DNA from 2 places in the Actinoplanes sp. NPDC021490 genome. Region 1 is predicted to be linked to the other one. Evidence: riboswitches for the same ligand, from Rfam matches in the RefSeq annotation. Region 1 holds a riboswitch; the other holds the start of a gene.
The links. A riboswitch is a leader RNA that binds a small molecule or an ion and turns the genes downstream of it on or off. The one in region 1 is predicted to bind cobalamin.
Positions count from the first base shown of each region.

Region 2: another riboswitch for cobalamin. It lies ahead of ACZ3I4_RS05525 (ribonucleoside-diphosphate reductase subunit alpha); the one in region 1 lies ahead of ACZ3I4_RS30255 (VWA domain-containing protein).

Region 1 is NZ_JBVHFW010000013.1:64,183-67,587, reverse strand. Features, by position in the region: gene ACZ3I4_RS30260 (gluconokinase) at 1-1,386, shown strand, start outside; cobalamin riboswitch at 1,527-1,649, shown strand; gene ACZ3I4_RS30255 (VWA domain-containing protein) at 1,659-3,405, shown strand, end outside.
Region 2 is NZ_JBVHFW010000002.1:228,800-232,204, reverse strand. Features, by position in the region: gene ACZ3I4_RS05535 (PPOX class F420-dependent oxidoreductase) at 1-360, shown strand, start outside; gene ACZ3I4_RS05530 (sulfite exporter TauE/SafE family protein) at 419-1,189, opposite strand; cobalamin riboswitch at 1,285-1,504, shown strand; gene ACZ3I4_RS05525 (ribonucleoside-diphosphate reductase subunit alpha) at 1,630-3,405, shown strand, end outside.

The sequences.
Region 1 (3,405 bases):
GCCTGCCGCGACAACGGGGACCACGTGATCGCCATCGGGCTCAGCGCGTTCCTGCACGGTGTCGTGCCGATGGACGCGGCCGGCAGCCCGCTCGGCCCGCTCGTCACCTGGGCCGATGGACGGGCCGGCGAACAGAGCGAGCGCCTCGTGGCCGAGGGCCGGAGCAAAGGGCTCCAGGCCCGTACGGGGACGCCGGTCCACCCGATGTCGCCGCTGACCAAACTGGTCTGGTGGCGGGACAACGATCCCGAGACGCTGCGCGGGACGCCGCGCTGGGGTGGCGTCAAGGAACTCATGCTGGCCGGGCTGGCCGATGCCCCCTTCGCCGTGGACTTGTCGATCGCCAGCGGCACCGGCATGTACGACATCCACGAGCGCCGCTGGGACCCGGAAGCCCTCGAACTGACCGGGGTGCGCGCCGAACAGCTGGCCGAGGTCCTGCCCACCACCACCCGGCTGCGGTTGCGGGCCGACGTCGCCCAGGCCGCGGGCCTCGACCCGGAGACGCCGCTGATCATCGGGGCGGCCGACGGTCCGCTGGCCAACCTGGGGGTCGGCGCCACCCCGGCCGGGGTCGCGGCGATCTCGCTGGGCACGAGCGGCGCCCTGCGGACGGTGGTCGACCGCCCGACGGCCGACAAGGCGGGCCGGCTGTTCTGTTACGCGCTGACCGACGACCGCTGGGTGATCGGCGGCGCGGTCAACAACGCGGGCTCGGTGGTGCGATGGGCCGGGCAGAGCTTCGCGAGCGGGTTCGAGCGGCCGGGCGCCGAAGGGGAGGACGCCGACGAGCGCGACGCCGCCCTGCTGATGGAGGCCCAGAGCGCGCCGGCCGGCAGCGACGGACTGCTGTGCCTGCCCTACCTGCTCGGCGAGCGGGCGCCCTGGTGGCGTCCCGGCCTGCGCGGCGCCTATCTGGGGCTGCGCCGCGAGCACGGGCGGGCCCACCTCGTGCGTTCGGCCGTCGAGGGCGTCTGCCAGCAGCTCGCCCTGGTCAAGGACTCGTTCACGGCCGAGGGCATTCCGCTGACCTCCGTACGCGCCACCGGCGGGGCGGTCGCGTCGGAGCTCTGGGTCGGGGTGCTGGCGGCCACGCTCGACCTGCCGGTGTCGGTGGCCGAGACGCCGGAGGGCACGGCGCTCGGTGCCTGCCTGCTCGCCCGCCACGCCATCGGCGAACTGCCCGACCTCGAGGCCGCGGCCGAGCTGACCCCGATCGGGGCGCGAACCGAACCCGACCCGGTCAACGCCAAGCTGTACGCCCGGTTGCGGCCGCTCGTGGAGACGTCGGCGCTGGCCGTGCTGGACGTGGTCAAGGAGCTCGACAAGCTGGCCCCGCAGCCGTTGCCGACGACGGAGAAGGCGGTGCCGGCGACCCGGGCCTGAGAGCTGCCGCGCGACCCGGGCCTGACGGCTCGCGGTTGACCCGGGTCTGACGGCTCGCCATGGCTCGGGAGGGCGGCGCTGATCACCCCGCGTTGACGGCGCGCGCGCCGGTGAGAAAGAGTAACGGGCGAGCGGAAGCGGAGGAACCCGGTGCGAATCCGGGACGGTCCCGCCACTGTGACCGGGGAGCGACCCGCGTGAATGCCACGGCCCGTACGGCCGGAAGGCGCGCGGCGAGCGATGATCCGGGAGTCAGGAGACTCCGGCCGCTCGTGCCATCTGCCCGCGCGGGCGTGGACACCCGCGCAGAAGGGATCCACGTGACGCCGTACCCGTTCTCGGCCGTGGTCGGGCTGCCCGACCTGCGCCTCGCCCTGCTGCTGACCGCCGTCTCACCCGCCGTGGGCGGAGTGCTGGTCCGCGGCGAGAAGGGCACCGCCAAGAGCACCGTCGTACGCGCCGTGGCCGCGCTGCTGCCCGACGTCGCCGTCGTGCGCGGCTGCCGGTTCGCCTGTGACCCGGCCGAGCCCGACCCGCTCTGCCCGGACGGCCCGCACGCCACCGACACCCCCGCGCTGCGACGCCCGGCCACGCTGGTCGAGCTGCCGGTGGGGGCGACCGAGGACCGGGTCGTGGGCACGCTGGACATTCAGCGTGCGCTGGCCGACGGGGTCAAGGCGTACGAGCCGGGGCTGCTCGCCGCGGCCCACCGCGGGGTGCTCTACGTCGACGAGGTCAACCTGCTGCCCGATCACCTCGTCGACCTGCTGCTGGACGCGGCGGCGATGGGCCGGGCGCACGTCGAGCGGGACGGCGTGTCGGTCAAGCACGCGGCCCGCTTCCTGCTCGTCGGCACGATGAACCCCGAGGAGGGCGAGCCGCGGCCGCAGCTGGTGGACCGGTTCGGGCTCGTGGTCAACGTCGCGGCGCCCCGGGAGCCGCGCGAGCGGGCCGAGGTGGTGCGGCGGCGGCTGGCCTACGAGGCTTCGCCCGACGCGTTCGCCGAGCGGTTCGCCGGCGACGAGGTCGCGCTGGCGGAACGAATCGTGGCCGCCCGCGAACTGCTGCCTCGGGTGGTGCTGCCGGACGGGGAGCTTGACCGGATCGCGCGGATCAGCCTCGCGTACGGGGTGGACGGCATGCGCGCCGACATCGTGGTGGCGCGGTGCGCCGTGGCCCTGGCCGCCTGGCAGGGGCGCGAGCGGGTGACCCCGGAGGACGTCCGGGATGCGGCCCGGCTCGCGTTGCCGCACCGGCGCCGGAAGGATCCGCTGGACCCGCCGGGAACCGACGAGGAACGGCTCGAGGAGGCGCTGGCCGAGGCGGACGCGCAGCTCGAGGCCGATCGGCGGGACGACTCGCCGGACGACGACCCCGACGACGACCCCGGTGGTGGGGGACGCGGACCGGACGGGGGAGGGCCGGGCCCGGACGACGGTTCGCCCGACCGCTCCGCGTCACCCGACATATCCGATAAATCGGGTGACGGTGCGTTTCCGCCTCGGGCAGGCGAGACGACGGGCAGCCGGGACGGCGATGATCCGCCGGGACGCGATGATCCGTCCGGCCGCGATGCACCCGGTAACGATGCGTCCGGTGACGATGCGTCCGGTGGCCGGGGTGCTGCCGCCGCCGCCGCGGTCGCGCCTGGCACCGCCTACCGCACGAGGACGCTGAGCATCGCCCGCCGCGGCGAGGGTGGTCACGCCGGGCGCCGCTCGCCGTCGCTGTCGCGGCGCGGGCGGGTCGTCGGGTCGCGGGTGCCGCGCGGACGGCTCTCCGGGGCGCCGCACCTTCCGGCCACGCTGCGCGCCGCCCTGCATCGCGGGGCGCGTCAGGTCGGCCCCCGCGATCTGCGCGAGGCCGTGCACGTCGGACGCGAATCCAACCTCGTGCTGTTCGTGGTCGACGCGTCCGGCTCGATGGCCGCCCGCAAGCGGATGACCGTGGTCAAGACGGCCGTGCTGTCGCTGCTGCGCGACGCCTACCAGCGGCGCGACCGGATCGGGATGATCACGT
Region 2 (3,405 bases), on a different contig from region 1:
GCCGGCGGCCTCCCTCAGCTCTCTCCCGTGACCCCCTTCTACGACCGCGACGCCGAACGCATCTATGTGTCGGTCACCGACGGCCGGGCCAAGACGGCCAACGTACGCCGTGACCCGCGCGCCGCCCTCGAGGTGACCAGCGCCGACGGCCGGTCGTGGGCCACCGCCGAGGGCACGGTCGAGCTGATCGGCCCGGGCCGCGACCCGCAGGGCCCCGAGGTGGAGGCCCTGGTCGACTATTACCGCCGCGCCGCCGGTGAGCACCCCGACTGGGACGAGTACCGCCAGGTGATGGTCTCCGACCGCCGGGTCCTGCTGGTTTTGAAGGTCGACCACGTCTACGGCCAGAGCCTGGGCTGACCGCCGGCCGTCAAAGCGCCGATGGAGTCGGCGTCGGGAGGCCGGAGCGGTCCGGGCGTCACGACGCCAGGTAGAACACGGCTATCGCGGTGGCGAGGGTGCCGAGCAGGAGCCGCAGGGCGGTTTCGGGGAGGTGGGGCTGCAGGCGGGCGCCGAGGAAGCCGCCGATCAGGCCGCCGGCGCCGCAGAGCAGGCCGAGCGTCCAGTGTGGGGCTATGTCGCCGGATGTGGCCAGGGCCAGCAGGCCGTACGTGGCGGCGCCGGCGACCGACGTCACGAAGGTCGCGGCCAGGGCGGCCGGGGCGATCTGGGTCATCGGCGTGCCCCGGCCGGCCAGGATCGGGCCGAGCAGGGAACCGCCACCGATGCCGTAGATGCCGCCGGCTGTTCCGGCGGCCACGCCGAGGCCGACGATTGTCCGGGGCGACAACGGTGGCCGGTCGGGCCGGCCGGGACGCAGCGCCCGTACGCACAGCCACAGGCCCAGGGGCAGCAGGACCGCGCCGGCCACGATGCGGAACGCGCCGGGGCCGGGCACCAGGAACACGCGGAGGCAGGCGCCGAGCACCACGCCGGGCAGGGTGCCGGTGAGCAGCAGGCGGGCGAGCGGGCCGGCGAACTGGCCGTTGCGGCCGTAGCGCAGCAACGCGCCCGGGCCGGAGACCACGTTGAACAGCAGGTTGGTCGGGGTGACGGCCGGGTTGGGCACGTGCAGGACGCTGAGCTGGACCGGCAGCAGGAAGACCGCCCCGGACACCCCGACCGGCGTGGTCACCAGCGCGATCAGCAGGCCCGCGCCGAACCCGCCGAGCGCGGTCGGCCATGTCATGGCCGGAACTGTATCGGACGATCTTGGAGTGACGCGGCGAACACGACACGCCGGGCACAGGATGTGGTGTTGCGCGTCGGCGGCGGCGTCCATATATGGTGTCTCTCGCAGCTGGTTCGGCCGCCGCGTGACGTGGTGGCCGAGGCAAGAGGGAATCCGGTGTGAAACCGGGACTGCCCCGCAGCGGTGAGTGGGAACGACCGCCGTCACACAGCACTGGGCTCGTCACGAGCTTGGGAAGCGACGGCCAGTAGGAGATCTCGTCGAGAGATCGCGCCCACGAGTCCGAAGACCTGCCAGCGCACCGCACGCCGGCCTCGGTGTGCGGTGGTCGAAGGCCGCGCGGGACGGCCGACGCCGTGACAGCCGGGCCTCTCTGTGCCCGGTGGCGTCCCCCTGCGTGTCCTTCCGACCCCAACGAGGGCTGGGAAGAGGGGGACATGACCGACACCAGGGTGCCGGAGCAACGCCGGCACGGGATGCAGGTCCGTAAACGCAACGGCGATCTCGAGACGGTCGACGTCAACAAGATCGTCAAGGCAGTCGAGCGCTGGGCGGACGGCCTGGGCGAGGTGGACCCGCTGCGGGTGGCCACCAAGACGATCAGCGGGCTCTACGACGGCGCGACGACCGCGGAGCTCGACAAGCTGTCGATCCAGACGGCGGCCGAGCTGATCGGCGAGGAACCGCAGTACTCCAAGCTGGCCGCGCGCCTGCTGGCCGCGTACGTGGACAAGGAAGTTCGCCTGCAGTCGGTGGCGAGCTTCAGCCAATCGATCAGATACGCGCATCAGCAGGGCCTGATCGGCGACGAGACCGCGCAGTTCGTGGCCGCGAACGCGCGCAAACTGGACGACGCCGTCGACCCGCGAGGCGATCTCCGGTTCGAATACTTCGGGCTCCGTACGGTGGCCGACCGCTACCTGCTGCGCCACCCGGTCTCGCGGGAGGTCGTGGAGACGCCGCAGTACTGGCTGCTGCGGGTGGCGTGCGGGCTGTCGCAGACCCCGGCCGAGGCGATCGGCTTCTACCGGCTGATGTCGTCGCTGGCCTATCTGCCCAGCTCGCCGACCCTGTTCAACTCGGGCACCCGGCACACGCAGATGTCGTCGTGCTTCCTGGTCGACTCGCCGCGCGACGAGCTCGACTCCATCTACGAGCGCTATCACCAGGTCGCGAAGCTGTCCAAGTTCTCCGGCGGCATCGGCATCGCGTGGTCGCGGGTGCGGGGCCGGGGCGCCCTGATCCGGGGCACCAACGGCAAGTCGAACGGGATCGTGCCGTTCCTCAAGACGCTCGACGCCGGTGTGGCCGCGGTCAACCAGGGCGGCCGGCGCAAGGGTGCGGCCTGCGTCTATCTGGAACCGTGGCACCCGGACATCGAGGAGTTTCTGGAGCTGCGCGACAACACCGGCGAGGAATCCCGCCGCACGCACAACCTGAACCTGGCCAACTGGATCCCGGACGAGTTCATGCGCCGGGTCGAGGCCGACGGCGACTGGTCGCTGATCGACCCGTCCGACGCCCCTTCGCTGCCGGATCTGTTCGGCGAGGAGTTCGACCTGGCCTACCGGTCCGCCGAGAAGAAGGCCGTCAAGACCGTCAAAGCGCGCGACCTGTACGGGCGGATGATGCGCACTCTTGCGCAAACGGGCAACGGATGGATGACGTTCAAGGATCGTTCGAACGCGCTGTCCAACCAGACCGGCGCGCCCGGCAACACGATCCACCTGTCCAATCTGTGCACCGAGATTCTCGAAGTGAACAGCGACGACGAGACGGCCGTGTGCAACCTCGGGTCGATCAACCTGGGCGCGCACACCACGGCGGACGGCGTCGACTGGCCGAAGTTGCGCGAAACTGTTCGTACGGCCGTCGTGTTCCTCGACCGGGTCATCGACATCAACTACTACCCGTCGGTGCAGGCGGCGAAGTCGAATCCGCGGTGGCGGCCGGTCGGGCTGGGGCTGATGGGCCTGCAGGACGCGTTCTTCACGCTGCGACTGCCGTTCGACTCGGATCGGGCGCGCGAACTGTCGACCCGGGTGCAGGAGGAGATCTTCCTGACCGCGCTCGAGACTTCGGCCGGGCTGGCCGAGCGTTTCGGGCCGCATCCCGCGTACGGGGAAACGCGCGCTTCGAACGGAAAGCTGCATCCGGAGCTGTGGGGCGTCACGCCCGTGCAGAACGACCGACCCGCGCAGAACGACCGACCC